3 regions of the Paenibacillus sp. FSL M7-0802 genome follow, and region 3 is predicted to be linked to each of the others. Evidence: riboswitches for the same ligand, from Rfam matches in the RefSeq annotation. Region 3 holds a riboswitch; each other region holds the start of a gene.
The links. A riboswitch is a leader RNA that binds a small molecule or an ion and turns the genes downstream of it on or off. The one in region 3 is predicted to bind thiamine pyrophosphate.
Positions count from the first base shown of each region.

Region 1 (6,799 bases), 2.2 Mb from region 3:
CTGGGTTTGGAAGGAATCCTTCCTCCAACCGTCCTTTCATTGGAGAAACAGAGCGTACGGGCATATCAGCAGTTTCTGGCACAACCCACCATGCTGCGAAAAAATGCTTCTCTCAACGACCTTCACAACCGAAATGTCGTACTCTACTACCGGCTGCTAACCGATCATTTGAGTGAAATGCTGCCCGTAGTCTACACGCCGACCGTAGGAACCGCGATTCAAGAATATAGTCACGAGTACAACCGCCCTGGAGGCATATATTTGTCGATAGATAACCCGAACGGTATTGGACAAGCATTCCATAATTCTGGTTTGAATGGCCATGATGTGGATCTGATCGTCGTGACAGATTCCGAAAGTATTTTAGGGATTGGTGACTGGGGCGTCGGGGGGATTAACATTGCTATCGGCAAGCTTGCAGTGTATACGGCTGCGGCAGGCATTCATCCTGGGCGGGTGCTGCCAATTGTACTGGATGTAGGCACGAATAATGAAAAGCTGCTGAATGATCCACTGTACATCGGAAACCGCCATAAACGAGTTCGCGGAGAAGCCTATAACCAGTTTATTGATACTTTTATCAGCAAAACGTTAGCGCAATTCCCGAAGGCGCTTTTACATTGGGAAGATGTGGGTAGCGTTAATGCGCGCCATATTATAGGAAAATACGGTCAAAGCATACTCACCTTCAACGATGATATACAAGGTACAGGAGCAGTGACCCTGGCTGCGATTCTTTCGGCGGTGGGTGTCACCAAGACTCCGCTGCGTGAACAAAAAATACTTGTTTTCGGCCCAGGGGCTGCAGGGATCGGTAACGCTGATCAAATTCGGGGCGCTATGATCGAGGATGGCCTTTCCGTAGATGATTCATTCAAGTCCTTTTGGGCCTTTGATTATCGCGGGCTGTTAACGGAAGATATGGAAGACGTATTGGAGTATCAGAAACCGTATGTGCGCAAAAAGGATGAAGTCAGCTCATGGACCCGGTCGGGTGACGGCAAAATACCGCTACTGGAGGTCATCCGTCAGGTGAAGCCTACGATATTGATTGGAACTTCCGGTGTAGCAGGTGCCTTTTCTGAAGAGATCATCAAGGAGATGGCAAAGCATGTAGAACGCCCGATCATTATGCCCATGTCCAATCCTACAAACCTTGCAGAAGCAGTACCCGAGGATTTGATCCGGTGGACAGATGGCAGAGCACTGATCGCAACCGGAAGTCCTTTTGAGCCCGTTACCTATAACGATACAAATTTTGAGATTGGACAGGCGAACAATGCCTTTGTTTTTCCGGGACTGGGTCTGGGTGCGATTGTGGTTAAAGCCAAAAGGATTACCCCTGCGATGTTTACAGCGGCAGCAGTTGCTGTTGCCAATGGTGTAGATTCGAATACGCCTGGCGGTGCGCTACTCCCTCATATCCGAAAATTACGCGAAGTTTCGTACGCTGTTGCGATTGCGGTTGCAAAAGCCGCGATTCAGGATCAGGTAGCGCAGGCGCACATTTCAGATGTGGAACAAGCTATACAAGATGCAATGTGGAAACCGAAATATGCCAAGGTCAAAGCAGTGGAAAGTGTAATTCATCACCCTCACTAAGCCCAAAACACCTAACTAGAGGAAATTTAATATTTTGTACACTATGTTTGACATAGCATATGAACGAATGTACAGTAATAGTCAAAAGAATAGAAGTCCACTAGGGGAGCCACTATGGCTGAGACAAGAGCGTATCTTGGACCCTTTGAACCTGATCTAGTTCGTACTAGCGTAGGAAAGTGGAGCCTTCGTATATAAGGTTTCAAGCGTTTTTTGCGTATTGGGCCTATTGTTGAAGCCGCTCCATTTTTCCGGGGCGGCTTTTTAGCGTTGTTCCGGAATTATATTCTTACAGGACTTCTTGCTCTTCAATTTAATGGAGGTGGGGAAATTGAGTTTTACACAAGAACTCCGTCGGCAGGCGGACGGCATTTTTCAAGCGATTTTTGAGCATCCCTTTGTGAGAGGTATTGCTGAAGGAAGTTTGACAAGGGGACAGCTGATTCACTATGTAAAACAGGACTTTGAATATTTGAACGCCTACATGCGGATATACGGCATCGCAATCTCCAAATGCACGAATCGGGAGGACATGGCTGTATTTAATGAACAAATCTCTTTTATTCTCCACAGCGAGGTTCATCCGCATCAAAATTTCTGTGCTGTCGCAGGGGTGAGCTATGAAGAGTTGCAGGGATATCCGCTCGCTCCGTCGGCTCATCACTATATCCGTCACATGCTGACGGTTGCGCATGAGGGCAGCCTGGGCGAGATCTTGGCTGTGCTGCTGCCATGTATGTGGACGTATGCCGAGATTGGTCGCAGGCTGCTGGATGAAGTAAAGCCGGATGAGTCTCATCCGTTCTATGAATGGATGGGCTTCTATGGAGACCAGCTTGATGATACAACACTCAAGTTCCGAGAACGTGTAGATGCTTGGGCGGAAGGCGCAACGGCTGCTGAGCGAGAGCGGATGATTGAGCATTTTATACTGAGCTGCCAGCTGGAATATAAGTTCTGGGACATGGCCTATAAGCAGGAAGAATGGCCGGTCCAGATACAGGCAGCGGTCTTGGAATAGTCAGCTTGGCAATTCGATGCGTGAAGTACAGTTAATGCCCTGTTGAACCACCAACTATAGAGAGGATAATCATTATGAGTACATGGGAAAAAAGTTATTCGGATCTCCTGACGAAGGTACAAAACAGCAAACCCCTCGTTCACAATATGACCAATGTGGTAGTCACTAACTTTACGGCCAACGGCCTGTATGCATTGGGCGCCTCCCCGGTGATGGCCTATGCACTCGAGGAAGTAGCAGACATGGCAAAAATAGCGGGAGCCGTCGTGTTAAACATCGGTACGCTGAACCGCGAACTGGTGGATGCCATGATCATTGCTGGACAATCGGCGAATGCACACGGTGTTCCGGTCCTGCTAGATCCGGTCGGTGCGGGAGCAACGAGCTTTAGAACTGAGTCGGCACTGCGAATCCTGAGAAAAGTCAAAATCTCATTGGTGCGGGGCAATGCAGCCGAAGTCGCGCATCTTGTTGGAGAAGCGCGTGAGATTAAAGGCGTAGATGCTGGTGACAGTGCTGACAGCGGAAATGTCGATCTGGCAATTCGGGCTGCTCGAACGCTCAATACAATGGTTGTCATTACTGGAAAAGAGGACGTCATCACCGATGGGGCCGAAGTACGAATGATTAGCGGTGGAGACGCGCTGCTCACGAAGGTAACCGGAGCAGGCTGCCTGCTGACCTCTGTGTTAGGTGCCTTTGCAGCTGTTGAACCCAACCTGCTGCTCGCAGGTACAGCAGGCTTGGCATTTTACGGTGCAGCAGCTTCCCGAGCCGCAGCACGTACCGCAGAGCTGGGGCCCGGCAGCTTCCAGATTGCCTTTCTCGACGAGCTCGCCAAACTACATACAGGTTCGCTAGAGGGGCATGTCACTGTCCGTGAAGCCGGAACAACCACAGCAGGTGGTGCGCGATGACAGACGTTCGTGTACCCAGAGCGCTGACGATTGCCGGTTCGGACAGTGGCGGCGGGGCCGGAATTCAAGCCGATCTCAAAACCTTTCAGGAGCTTGGCGTTTACGGCATGTCGGCTATTACGGCCATTACCGTACAGAATACTTTAGGGGTCCACGGCGTATATCCGCTGCCACAGGAAGCAACAGCGGAACAGATCGAAGCTGTAGGATTAGACCTTGGAGTGGATGCCCTGAAGACTGGCATGCTGTTTAATGCGGGCATCATCCGTCTTGTGAGCAAGCAGATTCGAAAGTTCGGCTGGAAAAAGGTTGTCGTCGATCCCGTGATGATTGCCAAGGGAGGCGCAAAGCTGCTGCAGCCAGAAGCGATGCAGGCTCTGAAGGACGACCTGCTCCCCTTGGCCCTGGTCGTTACACCGAATATCCCGGAGGCGGAAGCCCTGACAGGGATCAGTATCCATACGATGGAGGATCGCCGCGAGGCTGCGAGACATATTAGCAGTATGGGATCAAAATTCGTTGTGATCAAGGGTGGCCACGCTGACGAGAGCGAGAGCAGCGAACAGATTGTGGACCTGCTCTTTGACGGAACCGCCTTTACAGAGCTGAGCGGCAAGCGAGTACGGACTGTTCATACACACGGAACAGGATGCACCTTCTCAGCAGCGATTACCGCGGAATTAGGGAAAGGGATGTCTGTACCGGAGGCTATCTCGAATGGCAAAGCCTTCATCCAGGCAGCGATTGAGGAACCTTTGCAGCTTGGACAAGGACATGGACCCACCAATCATTGGGCCTACCGACGTCGTCAGGAGGTGCTGCTATGAGCGGTAGAATGTTGTCAGAGGTGGTGCGCCGCCAGCTACAGATGTACCTGGTGCTTGGAAGCGTGAATTGCCTCGCGGAACCAGGCTGGGTCGTGCAAGAGGCTCTGGCTGGCGGCGCAACCATGGTCCAGTTCCGGGAAAAGGGTCTCGGCGCGTTAACGGGCGTTCCTATGTTCGAACTTGCGTGCCAGCTACAGGAACTGTGCCGTCACGCTGGTGTCCCCTTCATCATCAATGACGATGTGGAGCTGGCTCTTGAACTCGACGCCGACGGTGTTCACATCGGTCAGGACGATGAATCCGCCGAATCCGTCCGCGAGCGAATCGGAAATCGAATTCTAGGCGTCTCTGCCCATACCATTGAGGAAGCACGTCGAGCCATCCTGCAAGGTGCTGATTATCTCGGCGTCGGACCCATCTATCCCACCATCTCGAAAGATGATGCCCATGCCGTACAGGGACCGGCAATTTTATATGAGATGCGTAAAGCGGGAATTGATGTGCCGATTGTTGGGATCGGAGGTATTACAGTGGACCGTGTTGAGGAAGTCGCACGTGCAGGTGCAGATGGTGTGGCGGTGATTTCAGCCGTGACACAGTCAGAACAGGTTAGAGGTGCGGTCAAGGAATTAAAGAAAAATATGGTATCATTTCTCAATGATCCGATCTACATGTTTGATAATGATTCAACAGATCATCCAGCTTTTTAGATTGTTCTATTACTTTGGGATGTGTTAAAAATCCATACTTTTTCTGGACCTGGTACAGTTTCTTCCTAGCTCGTTCGACACAAAGTAAAGTCACACCTTGGTTCATCAGCATGATCCCTCCTATATGTCATATTTTATGACAAAAAGACGTTTTTTGGATTTTCAAATGATGCGCCTAACAAAAAAAGAACATCCCAAAAGTTTGCATAAACAAAGATGTCCCTAAATCCACGTTAAAAGAGCCTCCGTTTCCACTAATTAAGTGGAACAGAGGCCCTTTTCATAAAGAAATCCAATGAATATAGAGCATACATGCCAATTCTGACCTAGAGATTAACCTTATTTTGTTGGCTCTCTAATAGTCGCTGAACTCCCCAAACTTGAACTAGTCGGTGAGAATTGTCTTTGTTTCTAGCCGTTTAAGCACCTCCAATTTGTACGTGAGGCGTTATTCTTTGATTTTGGTTATGCGACTGAACAGGCATTGCTAAAATAAACAAGAAGCTAGCTGCGATGACCAGCAGAATCATTTTTTTCAACATTGTCTAACCACACCTTTTCTAATAGTTTGAAATACTCTTCCCTTGTTTCGGGAAGCGCATGTGCTTGGAAATGTGCAAAAAGCCCTGTACAGTTTATAAAATAAGTCTCATTGTTTAGGAGGTGGGCTTTTACCAGTGCATATATTAAGTGTTTAAAGCCATCATTGTACATTCCCCGCCTTAAATAGTAATAAGCCAGTTCGTAACCAAACCATGCAAAATAATCCGGCATCACTTGTTGGGTGTACATATCAGTAGATTGTGATAGCAGAGCAAAAGAATTAATCTCCACTTCAAAACGTGAAAGGATATCATTGATATCTATTGCATATCGGTTAGCAGCAATCATAACGTTCAGCAACTTGGATAGCTTTTCATTCTCGGTAGTGATTGATGTGGATGCAATATATTCAACATAATGAGGAAGCACATTGGTATCTCCAGATAGGAGTCTATTTACAAACGTATTACCTTCTGCCCAATGCTTGAACAAGTTGACCCAGTGTTGGGTTTCCTGGTCTGTCTCGATCACCCAATCTAAATCAGTGTAGGCGTACGTAAATTGTAATGCTTGCTGATAATCGCCTTGCGCTTCACAGACACTCGCACACAGTAAATCAGCATAGGTAATGTACACAAACATCGGGCGACTCAGCCTCTGTTCAGACTCCTCACACTCTCGCTTTTTCTGTTGATGTTTCAAAGAATATTGGATCTCCGCTTTGGCTCTCATTTTTCGAGCAGTTGCATCGAGCTTGTCCCATTCACGCAGAGAACGATACACATTCGCCAAATCTTTTAACGCATCAAGTTGATCTATTTCATTCAGACGTTCGACAAAGGGTTCAAATCGTGTAGCCGCCTTGAGATTTCGGATCTGATTGTTCCCCACCTGAATGGTAAACAGACGATACTGACAGATAGCCAAGCGTTCAGAGTGCTGGTACTTCTCGCCTTCCGCAATCCCTTCGTAGAGCAACAATGCAGCATTGTGCTGACCTTGTGCGAATAATTTTTCTGCTGCATCAAATAACTTTGGGGAATATAGAAGATTGTCCATAATATGTCCCACTACAAGCTGGATAGCATCCAACTTGTCCAGTTCCGCACAGCGAAACAACAACGGCTCAATTCGCCTCCAATCCGGGGAGCGCTCAATGATGTAGTTATCTATGTATAG
Region 1 is NZ_JBBOSD010000001.1:4,181,713-4,188,511, reverse strand. It holds gene MHB54_RS19335 (NAD-dependent malic enzyme) at 1-1,602, shown strand, start outside; TPP riboswitch at 1,695-1,797, shown strand; gene tenA (thiaminase II) at 1,934-2,623, shown strand; gene thiM (hydroxyethylthiazole kinase) at 2,698-3,540, shown strand; gene thiD (bifunctional hydroxymethylpyrimidine kinase/phosphomethylpyrimidine kinase) at 3,537-4,367, shown strand; gene thiE (thiamine phosphate synthase) at 4,364-5,077, shown strand; gene MHB54_RS19310 (aspartyl-phosphate phosphatase Spo0E family protein) at 5,022-5,189, opposite strand; gene MHB54_RS19305 (helix-turn-helix domain-containing protein) at 5,582-6,799, opposite strand, start outside.
Region 1: linked by a shared signal. The riboswitch ahead of tenA (thiaminase II) and the one ahead of thiC (phosphomethylpyrimidine synthase ThiC) in region 3 are both predicted to bind thiamine pyrophosphate.

Region 2 (6,799 bases), 190 kb from region 3:
TACCCCGATAAAAGCTTTCCTGCGTAATATGGATCAGGCCCCATGTCCACCAGGTCGTCACCCCTTTGCCGAACATCATCATGCCCGTTGAGGTTGAAATAAACACCAATATAAAGGGAGATCCATACAGCAGCAGCCGCTTCCATGGATGGCCTGACCAGACAAGCAGCAGCAGCATAGCACACGCAACATTAAACATGACATTCGGATCATGAATGACTATAACGACCACAAACAGTATGGAAAACATAACGAGCTTTAGGCCCGGATTCACACGATGCAGCCATGTTTTATGATGGGGAAAGGACAGGTTCATACTGTAGTTCCCCTTTCTGAATCCGCCATATATCGGTACAATATCGATGGACAATTTCTGGGTCATGCGTGACCATCACAATGGCCGTGCCTGCCGCTCTCAGCTGCTCCAACATATCCAGCATGACAAAGGTATTACGCGCATCCTGCCCAAAAGTCGGTTCATCCAGCAGCAGCACTTCCGGCTCACGGATCATAGCCGTAGCAATACTCAACCGCCTTTTTTGGCCCAATGAAAGCTGATACGGATGACGCTCGTCCAGCCGCTCCAGTCCGAACTGTACGAGCATCCGATCGACCCGTTCCCGGCACTGTTCAATGGTGAACAAGCTCTTGGGTAACGAATACTCTAGTTCCTTTCGTACGGTGTGTGCTACGAATTGCAGCTCGGGATTTTGAAACGCGAACCCGATACGCTCTGCCAGTTGTTCCGTACTGCCTGCCTCAATTCCGCGCACGCTATAACGTCCCTGTGTGCGAAGTAAGCGCATCATGGAGAGCAGCAGTGAGCTTTTGCCAGCCCCGTTTTCACCGACCACGCCAATCCAGTCGCCAGGCTTCACCTGCGCATGCTCCACATAAATCACTGAACTTAAACCGCGGAGGCCACTAAAATGTTCCAGCTCCAGCAAATCAATCCCTGTACCATTCCCCGTACCATTCTGCTGTGTCACTGATTCACTCCAACGCGGCGAAGACGATTCACTCCATACTCCCGGGTACCACACGCCATACTCGGACAATGCCTGCCGCTGCCCATGAAATACTTCTTCCGCCCTTCCATCCGCAATGATCTCCCCTTGAGCAGAAAGCACCACAATCCGGTCCACATCATGGACAATTTCATTAATTTTATGCTCCACGATCACCAGTGTCTGGTCTACCGAAATGTTTCGAATGGTATCCCACACCTGTGTAGTGCCTTCCTCGTCCAACAAAGCCGTGGGCTCATCCAGAAAAAGCACTTCTGGCTCCATAGCCAGCACAGACGCAATCGCCAGCCGCTGTTTCATTCCCTGTGACATGCTGCCAATGGGCATGTGTATATCATCCGTTGATAGACCAACCTGTATCAGCAGCTCGCGAATACGGGATCGCATCTGCTCACGAGGAACCTGATTATTTTCCAACACAAAAGCCAGTTCCTCGTCTGCATATGACATACAAAACTGCGTATCAGGATCTTGAAATACAATACCTGAGACACTTGGGATTACAGCAGCATCGCATTTCATAGGCACTTCTATCGTGCGTGGAATCAGACCGCTTAACACTTGGAGCAGCGTTGATTTACCGCATCCACTCGGTCCCAGCAACAGCAGCTTTTCCCCCTTGCGGACAGACAAAGACATATTGTGAAAAAGCAGCTCCTGCTCACCGGGGAATTTCAACCGAAGACGGGTGATCGAAGCCACCACATCTTCGGTTGCCTGGCTCATCAATCCAGCCCCTTATAATCTTGTTCCGTTGCGGGTCTCAAACTTCGCGTGACTCCGGTTACCTCCAATGCCCTAGCCAGATAGAACGCGAATACCCCGGCAATCACAATGCTGCCAATCATGCGAAAACCGATATACAAAACATAGTTCCAGGTCGAAAGCTGATCAATATACCCGTAGCTGAAGTCTAAAATCAGAGAAGCGACAGCCGCCCCGGCCGCAGCTAGCGAAGCAACCCACAGGTTTGCGTTCCGATACAGAAAAGCCGCAAAAAATAGCTCCGCTCCCAAGCCTTGCAGCAGGCCATAGTACAAAGTGGACATCCCCCATTCGCTTCCCAAAAAAGCACTGACCGTTGCCGCTGCCACCTCTGCCAAAATTGCAACACCCGGCTTGCGAATGATGAGATAAGCAAACGTGCCTGCCATAAACCACATGCCATACATCAGTTGCTCGGCGTGTAGACCGAATGGTTTCATCAAATCATAGGCAGGTCCCCATATTTTGTAGACTAACCCGAACACAACAGCGATCACAATCGTGACCAAAATATCAGTCAGCTTCAACCCTTTGGACGCTCTTACAGCAGTATTCATTATTGCGTGCTCCCCTTTTTCCTTATAATTGGCCTCTTGGCCATAAAAAAAAGCTTGTCTGGAGCCGAATCTCCAGGCAAGCTTTATGCGCAGTAAAAGGTGAAGCACCATACAAAACATCATTCGTCGATATGCCTTATATAACCAGTAGTCTAAGCTACTACACTGATACCAAGCCAAAGTCAGGGTCAAGGTAAAATGCTAGGACATACATTGAATCTATCGACAACCGCTAAACAAGCGGCATTCCTGTATAGTGTTCTTGGTTTCTCTACGCTGGCATTACCCAGATCAGATTTCACGGTCAGTGGCAAGGGCCACCCTCTCAGCCTGACTTTCTCAAGCTCCCGACAATGCTTTTTTAATTCACTATAATATATACCACATCTATGGCTTTGACAATCCTATAATCCGAAGAAACGTTTGGCTGTCTCCGTCGTGGCGATTTCGATCTCCATCATGCTTCGGCCTGTACATTCGGCAACCGTAGCAGCAATGTGAGCGAGATACATGGGCTCATTACGCCCTTCTTTGGGCTTCACGGGCAAATTACGCGGGGTCAAAAATGGTGCATCCGTTTCAATCATCAGACGGTCCAAGGGAATATCTCTGACCAGTTCACGCAGATGTTTGCCACGCCGTTCGTCGCAAATCCAGCCGGTGATCCCGATATACAGTCCCATCTCTACATACGTATGCAATTCTTGTTCCGTGCCTGTAAAACAATGCACCACTGCTTTATCGACAAGCCCTTGATACTCCCGCAGCATAGCAACAAAATCCTCATGTGCATCTCGTTCATGAAGAAATAACGGCATATTAAGCTCACCCGCCAGTTGGATTTGCTCCTCAAACCATCGGCGCTGCACATCACGCGGCGAAAAATCACGGTTATAGTCCAATCCGCATTCCCCTATGGATACGACCTGCGGCTGACTCGCCAGCTGGCGGAGCTGCTGAACCGTCTCTGCGCTGCAGTCTTTGGCATCATGGGGATGCACGCCAGCTGTCGCATACAGCTTGCCCGGATAACGTGCTGCATACTGAGAAGCCTCCCGACTGCTGCGGACACTGGTCCCGGTAATAATCAGGGGTGAAATCCCTACAGCTGCTGCTCTCTCTACCACCTGTTCCCGATCCGCATGAAACGAACGGTGCATCAAGTTCACGCCAATATCAATTAACGGTGTACCCCTTTCCATCTCAATCCCTCCTTCGCAAACTACAATCTCGGATCAATCGGCTCCGATTCCAGAGATAGCGCGGCAAGGACGCATTCATGAATACGATCTACCGTATCCTTGCGGACAAAACGTTCCACGCCTTCCATACCAAGCGCTCCTTCCATCAGGGCATGACGCTCCTTTTTGTTCGTTCGACGCTGCTTCAGACGCTTTAAATTCTCAGGGGCAAGATAATCCATACCGTAAATGATGTGCAAATACTTCCGGCCTCTCACCTTGATTGCAGGCTGAATCATCTTGTCCCGATTTTTCATCAAAAAGCGTTCCGGCTTGATCACAATCCCTTCATGACCATCCTCTGTCATCTCGTTCCACCAGCGAATGACCTCTTCCTCGCTTGCTTCGTCCGTGATCACGCGATACTCTGTCTCCATAAACAGGGAAGACAGCCCAGCCAGCTCCCGGTTTTGCTCCATATGCCAAATATGAGAATGGTCGAAAAAAGTCTTTCCGCTGTGTGCCAGCGTATGGAACGGTGCGATACGAATTTCATCCAGACCGTCCACATCCCAGCAATATTTTTGAAAAGCCTCTTGAAACGTTACGGCATTCGCGTACTTCTGTTCCATTTCCTCCAACCAGTCTCCAACCTCTCGACCTGCAACCTTCGCCTGCTTCAGCTTGTCTACCAGCTTACTGCGATCCAGCAGGGCTGCCTCCCCCACATGCGCATACTGTGCAGCAATCAGTTCCCGAGCCTTGAGATTCCACGGTACAATTTCCGCATCCAGCAATACAAAATCCGTCTGGTTCCGTTCAAAATATCCAGCAGTCCGTAGATCCACATTCAGCTTCTCCATCACTTGCTTCCCAAGGCTTTGTTCAAAGAAAGCTCTCCCACTCCGACTATAGATCGTGCCCAATGTCGGGTAGCCTACATATTCAACAGCGGCCTGTTCGTTTTTGAATAATAGTAGAATAGCCCGGCTACCCATATGTTTTTTCTCGGCCACCATCGTTTGTACTCCTTGCCCGCGATAATAAGCCAGCGCCTCACGTGGATGCTCCAGATATCCTTCCTCTGCAGACACCGCTGGAGCAGGGCTCATCGTCGGTGGAATATACACCAGCTCCTCCATGGGTACAGTCACATGTGACACAGTATCTATAGCGGATTTGATCCATTCTCCTTGTACGCGCACTTCGCCATACGATTCCGTCAGCACACTGTAACCAGCGATTAGCTTGCGTAAATTCGGCGGGGAAAACCGTTTTCTCTGCCACCGGACAAGTGGGCTATCGGGATCATTCGCATAATTCTCATGTGCCGAAACGCTGACAAATTCCTTTTCTGGATAACGATAAGCGGTCAGCATACCGCCAAATACCACACCCTGATCAATATTCACCGTCTGGTTCACAAGGGTAGGCTGCGGTCTCGGATCATGTCCCCATACTACTATTTCTCCCGATTCATGGTCTACGAACCAATCCTTGCGGATCGGTGTTCCGTTCGCATCCTGCCCCTCCGTATCTCCATAGCGGCAATAATCAGAAATACGTGCCGACTGTTTGCCAATAAAATGATCCTTAATCCCGGCATGAGTCACAACCACATGTCGCAATCCATTTCTGCCAAAAATAAGATGAGAGGGTACATGTAGCAGAAAATCCCTCAACTCGCTTCTAAGCTGTTCTGCCGCTGCCTTGCCCGCTTTTTGTTCATATTGGACCAGTTCCTCTGCAAATCGTTCATCGCCATGACTGAGAGTCACCTTTCTCCCATCGAGGTAACGGCCGATTTTCCAGCCATGATTGCTGTCAATCATATACGCTAGTCCGGCATCCACGTGCTTTTTCCAGAACTGCACCGCTTGTAACGATTCTGGGCCACGGCTCATCACATCCCCGACAGATACTAGTCTTCTACCATCTGGATGATGGTATAGTCCTTCCGTATCTTCCGTATATCCTAGCCGCTCTATCACTTCCAGCATCTCACGGTAGCACCCATGGATATCACCAATGATGTCAATACCTGAGCCAATCTCATGAAACAGTGGCTGCACACGGCGAACAAAGTTCATTTCTTCTACATCCTTAAGAACATAGCAAGCGTTAAAACCTTCCTCACGGATACCACGCAGGTTCCGCTTTAACAGCTGTGCCTGCTGCTTGACCCGTTGGCGGCCACGCGGATGCTCCCTGCCTAAATCCCGTTCCAGCAGCACAGCTTCGGGTACATCCAGTACCCAGGCCATAACAGGAACATGCGCTTTGGCTGCCAGCTGTACATATTTTTGACGATCCTCAGCATACAAATGGGTGGCATCCACAACCGTTAGCTTATTCAAGCGACAACGCATAGCCAGAATCGTATCCATCGCCTCAAACGCCTTGGCTGACATTTGCTGATACTCATAGAACAGTACGTCCGATTCCAGCCTTGGAAGTCCACTCCAGTCTATAAATTCCGTATCTCCGACCAGCTTGCGAAAATGATCCGAGGATACCACTTCTGTCTCCAGTAGAATCCCTTCGCTCACCAGCCTGTCCAATAATGTGGTTTTGCCACTGTTGGAGGCCCCCACCAACACAACCAGTCCAGCATGCGGTAAATGAATCGTACGTTTGGATGAATTGCTCATGCTTCCTTCTGCTCCTTTCTGCGCGTAAATATAGCCATTTGGGTCGGTTGTCCAAAGCCTTCGACCTCTTCTCCGATCCCCTTCAGCGCTATCAAATAAGGAGCTTCCTCAATCCACTGCTCACATCGTTCCTGAAACTCGCTTCTACTCCATTCAAAACGGTGATCGCCATGCCGTAGCTCTTGCTGATTTATACGATACACTTCATTATATTCACGATTGGGAGTCGTCACGATCAGCACGCCCGGCTGATACTCCGTCACAATCGTCTTCATCACCCGGTTCAGACGATGCTCGTCCACATGCTCAATGACCTCACATAGGATCATCACATCTTTGCCCCGCAATTGTTCATCATAATAAAAGAGTGAGCCCATCATGGGTGTAGGAATGATCGCGTCGGTATGCCTTTCCAGCTTGGCAAAACGCTCCATGGCTCTCACCTGTGCATACGCAGACGGCTCCACCGCCCAAATTTCTTCAATGCCCGTCATTCGGGCCATCCGAGCCGAAAGCTTCCCTTCTCCTGAACCAAAATCTACGATTTTCTGTCTTCGAGGCAGCTTGCGAATCACGTCCATAATAGCTTGATATCGCAGTTCATTCAGCCGTACAGT
Region 2 is NZ_JBBOSD010000001.1:1,758,970-1,765,768, forward strand. It holds gene MHB54_RS08335 (energy-coupling factor transporter transmembrane component T family protein) at 1-316, opposite strand, end outside; gene MHB54_RS08340 (ABC transporter ATP-binding protein) at 291-1,754, opposite strand; gene MHB54_RS08345 (ECF transporter S component) at 1,754-2,350, opposite strand; TPP riboswitch at 2,601-2,710, opposite strand; gene MHB54_RS08350 (TatD family hydrolase) at 2,755-3,552, opposite strand; gene MHB54_RS08355 (polynucleotide kinase-phosphatase) at 3,573-6,182, opposite strand; gene MHB54_RS08360 (3' terminal RNA ribose 2'-O-methyltransferase Hen1) at 6,179-6,799, opposite strand, start outside.
Region 2: linked by a shared signal. The riboswitch ahead of MHB54_RS08345 (ECF transporter S component) and the one ahead of thiC (phosphomethylpyrimidine synthase ThiC) in region 3 are both predicted to bind thiamine pyrophosphate.

Region 3 (6,799 bases):
ACATCGGCAGGCGTGCAGCAGCAGGATTACCCCCGGGTGAATCCAGCAACGATGGGTAGCCTGGCAGAGCTGGCTGGAGTGCCGTCTGTTGAGGCGTACACGGCATCTCTGCGCCGTGTCGTTGAGAGCCGGACAGCCATTTTACCTGCCGATGGCTGGTTGGTACAACCGGAAGGATTGACCGAACAAATGGCAGCGCTCAGAGAGCGATACGATTTGCAGGTGTAGTTTTTCTTTAGCTTAGAAGCTTAGAAGGGTTGCCATCTCAGTTTGGAGGCTTGATCGTAGCGCGCTTCCACTTCAGGCCAGTTAACGACATGCCACCAATCCTCAATGTATTTGTTACGCTCATTTTGATGCTTTAAGTAATATGCATGTTCCCATACATCTATCGCCAGCAGCGGAATGGACTCCCATTGAGTCAGATTCTGGTGCTTTTCGGCCTGCAAAATTTCAAGCCGTCCCGCGCGTGGACTCCATACCAGGATAGCCCAGCCGCCACCCTCGACCTTTTCGGCTGCCGAACTGAATTGCTTTTTGAATGCATCGTAGCTGCCAAAATCCTTTTTAATCTGTTCAGCCAGCGGTCCGCTTGGGTTTCCGCCACCTTTAGGACTCATGATCGTCCAAAAAAGAGTATGCAGATAATGGCCTGCGCCGTTGAATGCCAGTTCGCGTTCCCAATGTTTTACGAGGTCAAAGTCACCTGTTTTTCGGGCTTCTTCGAGCTTCTTTTCCGCTTTATTCAGGTCATTCACATAGCTCAAATGATGCTTATCATGGTGAATACGCATCGTTTTCTCATCAATATACGGTTCAAGCGCATTATAGGGGTAAGGGAGCGGCGGTAGGCGATGTCCCCCAATAGGAACCGAGCGGCCGATTGAGGTTTTTTCCGTTGCCGAAGGTTGCGCTTGGCTGGATTTGACGCTTTTAGTCGTCCATGCGCCTTCTCCCCTTATGCCTGCCTGCCGTTCTCGAAACGCTTCCTCTGGGTAAATCTCACCCTCTGCCGCTACATGATACAACCTAGCAGCCCTTGCGATGGAGCCAGGTTCTTGAAAGGGGGTTGTCGAGATTAGGAAATATTGGCTTTCATGTGCCGCGTGTAATACAACTCCGGCAGATTTTGGCTGCTGACGCAATGCATGACTGTGCTCGCTCAGCAGACCGAGCTGTCGTACATACTCCTGTGACTGACGGTTTGCGGTTTGCAGCAAATCGTCCAGTCGACGATTTAATTCTTGTGAGTCAGGCTGAGAGTTTAAGGCTGACTCTGACAATGGCATCTTTACAGATGATGATGCGTCTAATCCCCTTGACTGTTTTGAATGTCCAGTGAATTCGTGTGTATGTGCTTGTGGAGCAGCCGACATCTGTTTCCATTCCTGATGCCACGCCTGATCTGCCGGATCGAGTACGCTCCGTTGCTCTTCTAGCAACTCTATGGCGGTGCGTTCCGTCTGTTCGAATACAGTCCGCCAATCATCCAGCAACCGTACATAAGTTGGCTCCAATCCCTCGGTAGCGGATTTAATCACTTCCACATGCCAACTTTCCTGCTGCTTCCAATGCCGAATTTCCTCCAGCACACGTAAGGGCAGGAAAGACCCATAAGTACTCAGCATCGTTTTTTTACCTCCCGTATCCTACTATGGCTATCCGGCGGATCTGGCAGATCTGCCCTGGATGCATACGTACCCAGTATATTCGCTGTCTCATCAGGAATATGTCTATGAACTCCCTTAATCCGGTCACATCTGTTACGTAAAACAATGAATACCCATGGAAAACGAAAAAGAAGCCCAGCTACGGCACGGGTTAAGTGTCCATAGGCAGGCTTCTTCCAGGCGAAGAATAGAATACAGTTCTTCGAAAAATTTACTTCGTAGTCGTTTGTTTGTGGGCATCAGCGATGGTTTTCTTGTCCTCCAGCTCCTGTACACTGCTTAGAAACGTCGATACCCGTCGCAAATATTCACGAGGGTGCTCTCTGAAAATAAGCTCATGTATCCCGTTTTTAACAATCCATACACTGGAAAGCGGGTTGGTTTGATTGGCAGCGAGCTTTTCCGCAATAGGATAAGGAGCTTTTTCATCCTGTGTACCATGCACAAACATGATCGGGAACGGATAGTTTTCCTTTTTAACTTCCTGATATGGAATTTGATGCAAGCTGGTTCCGTTCAAGACTGGAAACAGCAACTCCAGAATTTCCAAAGACGGATGTCTTGGCAGATTAATTTGATTGTGAATGTTATGGTACAGCGTATCTGGCTCCAGCAGGAAGGTGCTGTCTAAAATCATTGCGTCCACATCCTTGGTTTGCAAGCCCGCCTGAAGAGCGGTTCCTGCCCCCATGGAGAAGCCCCATACGATAATCTCCGACGAGCCGCGTTGCTTCGCAAGCTGAATTGCTCCGAGGAGCTGTTGGGATTCTGCTTTGCCTCCGGTTGCGACTGCTTTGCTGTTTTGTGACGCGAATCCATAATCGAACATGACCACATTAAAGTTCAAACTGTGGGCATAATGCGCCAGATCATACATGGGAATCCAGCTTTCTTCGCGGTTAGCCCCATAGCCATGACTGAAAATAATCGTTTTCCGCGATTGATCCGCCGGGATATACCAGCCTTGTACCATGCGGCTACCATCCTTGGCAGGGAAGCTGACTTCCTCATAAGGCATGCTTTTGGCCTGCATCGGATTAGAGTACAGTGGTGCAACGGTGGGATTCGTAAGTACCCATGCGATGTAAGCATGCAAGGCAATAAAACAAAACAACAGAAAAAAGACGACCGACAGCAGCAGAGCAATCACAACGTGCTTGAACCGCAGCAGACGGGGATTAAAGAGTGGGGTGGACGGCTCCTGAACAGCGGTCTGTAGCTGAGCGTTGCGCTGGGATGTCGAAATCATGTAAGAGCCTCCTTATATAAAATTGATCTTCGTTTCATAGAATTTAGGTATAATTCCACTTGAAAATAGTAGTGTAGATCCGTATAGATACCTATTATCGTATGATGGGGATTATCCAAAGTCAACGCCTGAACCGGAAAAGTAAAAATGATGCAAAGAATTGTCGATGTTTGTTCTCGTTCTGTAATATGGTTGTCACAAAAACATCGGTTTACAGTAGCCGCGACTATTCTATATAATTTATGTAACCATGTTTCATAGTGTGAAACGAATATGGATACAAGAGGAGCGGTTCACGATGGAAGACCGTAAATTAACCGTTCGCGCTGTAGAGCGTGCACTTGATATACTGCTGTGTTTTACCGCAGATTCGGATCTTGGCCTGACGGAGATTGCCTCCAAAATTGGTCTACATAAAAGCACGGTTCATCGGCTGCTGACTACTTTGGAGGATCGGGGCTTTGTCGTTCGGAATGCCGAAACGGAAAAATATCGACTTGGCTTCCGCATTTGGGAGCTATCCACGCATTTGTCCCAAAGCGACGAGCCGGCGGTGTTGTTACAGCCTGCAATGGAAGGACTACGTGATCGTCTGGGCGAGACGGTCAGCTTATACTTACGGGACGGCAGCATGCGTATTCGCATACAAGCCGTGCAGAGCAATCAGGCGATCCGCAGGGTTGCGCCTGTAGGTGCGCGTATGCCGCTGGCTGTAGGGGCCTCCAGCAAAGTGCTGGCAGCCTTTATGCCGCCGCAAGAGCTGGAAGCCCTGCTAAGCGGGGATGAATGGCCGCCCTCGGTAGACCCGGAGGTCTATAAAGCCCAGCTGCAGGACATTCGCGAGAAGGGCTATGCGACCAGCTATGAAGAACGGGAGCCAGGGGCTGCTGCTGTGGCTGCGCCAATTGTAAACCGGAAGGGACAGGTCACTGCGGCTTTATCTGTATCCGGTCCGGTCAGTCGGCTTGCACCCGAGACGCTGCATGACTTTGCTCCGATTTTGATTGAAGCGGCGAAGGAAATGGGACTTATGCTTCCGTAACAAGAATGAACACAGTTGAAGCAAGCAAAGTGATTTGATGGGGAGCGTCTCCTTAGTAAAGGGAACCTAGAAGGGTTGCCAAAGCCATAAATTTAAAGTAGTCTGGTAAGGATGGCGGGATGTCTGTTATAGCCGCCTCATGTGAATAGAAGTATCACAGTTACTGGGGGAGCCTGTAATGCCGGGCTGAGATGGAATCGTGCAAGATTCTGGACCCTTTGCACCTGATCTGGATCATACCAGCGTAGGGAAGTAATCGGCCATTGAAATGTATACGCGGCTGCTGTCTACAGTGGCGCAGTGGAGTAGGATTATTCCACATGCGTACTGTCTGGATAGCTGCCTCGTTAGATTAGCCGGTTCCCTGGGGAACCGGCTTTTTTGCATAGATCAGCGCCACCCTGGGAATGGTTCCGGATCGGTGTGTCATTTCATCGAAACGGGAGGAATGGACAATGAAGCCGACAGAAGTGGAAGGAACAAAAGGAACAGAATTGAAATCAACAGAAGTAAGGGTAGGAACAAAAGAAGTTGAGGTAGAGAAGACAAACGGGGAGCAAGCCAGTGGGGTAACGCCCTTTCCAGGGAGCCGTAAGGTATATATTCAAGGCTCGCGGCCGGACATTGCCGTGCCAGAGCGCGAAATTGCTCTTCATCCTACACATACGCCGCAGGGCACGGAGCATCATGAGCCATTGCGTGTGTACGATACGAGCGGTCCCATGACCGACGAAGCCTATCAGGTCGATATCCGTCAGGGCCTGCCTCCATTACGGCGAGCTTGGGCCCTGGAACGGGGCGATGTGGAGGCTTACGAGGGACGCGCCGTCCAGCCGGAGGATAATGGACTGAAACCTGGCTCCAAACGGGAGACAGTGGAATTTCCCGGCGTGACCAACCGTCCGCTTCGTGCTTTGCAAGGTCGTACAGTGACACAAATGCATTATGCGCGGCAAGGGATCATTACGCCCGAAATGGAATTTGCGGCGATCCGCGAAGGGGTGGAGCCTGAGTTTGTACGGCAGGAGTTGGCTGCTGGACGAGCCATTTTGCCTTCGAATATCAATCACCCGGAAAGTGAGCCAATGGTCATTGGGCGTCATTTTCACGTGAAGATCAATGCGAACATTGGTAATTCTGCGGTTACCTCCTCCATCGAGGAGGAAGTGGAAAAAATGACCTGGGCTGTGCGTTGGGGCTCGGATACAGTTATGGACCTGTCCACAGGCCGTAATATCCATACAACACGTGAATGGATCATTCGGAATTCTCCTGTACCGATTGGGACTGTACCGCTGTATCAGGCACTTGAAAAGGTGAACGGCGAAGCAGAAGCGCTGACGTGGGAGCTGTATCGCGATACGCTGATTGAGCAAGCGGAGCAGGGAGTGGACTATTTTACAATTCATGCGGGTGTATTGCTGCGGTATATACCGATGACGGCGAATAGAATGACGGGAATCGTATCCCGTGGTGGGTCGATCATGGCAGCCTGGTGCCTTGCGCACCATCAGGAGAATTTTTTGTATACGCATTTTGAAGAAATCTGCGAAATTATGAAAGCCTATGATGTGGCCTTTTCTCTCGGGGATGGTCTACGTCCGGGTAGCATCTATGATGCGAATGATGAAGCACAGTTTGCAGAGCTGGAAACGTTGGGCGAGCTAACGCAGATCGCCTGGAAGCATGATGTTCAGGTCATGATTGAAGGGCCAGGACATGTCCCTATGCATAAAATCAAAGAGAATGTGGATTTACAAATGGAGATTTGTAAGGAAGCTCCTTTCTATACCTTGGGGCCGCTCACGACGGATATTGCCCCCGGATATGATCATATTACCTCAGCCATCGGGGCGGCGATGATCGGTTGGTTTGGGACGTCCATGCTGTGTTATGTTACGCCTAAGGAGCATTTGGGTCTGCCGAATAAGGATGATGTCCGCGAGGGTGTCATTACCTACAAAATTGCGGCACATGCTGCCGATCTGGCGAAGGGTCATCCACGGGCACAGCAGCGGGATGATGCTTTGTCCAAGGCACGCTTTGAGTTCCGGTGGCGGGACCAGTTCAATCTGTCGCTTGATCCCGAGCGGGCCTTGTCCTACCATGATGAAACGCTACCGGCAGAGGGCGCCAAGGAAGCACATTTCTGCTCGATGTGTGGTCCCAAATTTTGTAGTATGCGCATTACGCAGGACATTCGCGCTTATGCAGCGGATAAGGGGCTGAACACTCAAGAAGCAGTAGCTGCCGGGATGCGTGAGAAGGCAGAGCAGTATCGGGATGGAGGTCAGTAAAACGAACGTGTGAGTTTAGGAAAAATGAATTAAAAAAGCCGTGGTTCTCTACAGTCGATGTAGGGAACTACGGCTTTTTAGCTTATGTAAAGCGGGATCTTGCAACCGGATAAACGGCGCCTTATTTTTTACCCATTTTTTCATTCAAAATGTCCTGAAAGCTGAGCTTCTTCTCCGAGCTATCTTCTTTCTTCTGCATACTCACCGCGTTGGCACGTTGGTATTGGTGGTGAAAGGGCATCAGGGTGTGGACGGTTAAGTTCATTGTATTCATGTAGGTCATTCCTCCAATTCCATATTGTCAAATTCAGATTGAGTTGCTTAGGACGTCTGTATAGGACTATTTGTATGTACTTGATGTCGTGATGCTATGTAGGTTGCTTGGTAATGTTTCAATCATTATACCCACATTTTTTCAAAGTAAAACGCTTTTGACATAAAACAGGAAGATGGTCATATGTGTCCAAAATGTCGATTAGGAGGATGGTCGTTTTAGAGGAAAATGTGCCTAGGTCTAAAACAAGGGCTAGAGGCCCGTTTT
Region 3 is NZ_JBBOSD010000001.1:1,946,566-1,953,364, reverse strand. It holds gene MHB54_RS09235 (lipoate--protein ligase family protein) at 1-228, shown strand, start outside; gene MHB54_RS09230 (Fe-Mn family superoxide dismutase) at 249-1,628, opposite strand; gene MHB54_RS09225 (alpha/beta hydrolase) at 1,882-2,919, opposite strand; gene MHB54_RS09220 (IclR family transcriptional regulator) at 3,218-3,961, shown strand; TPP riboswitch at 4,117-4,229, shown strand; gene thiC (phosphomethylpyrimidine synthase ThiC) at 4,417-6,258, shown strand; gene MHB54_RS09210 (hypothetical protein) at 6,380-6,532, opposite strand.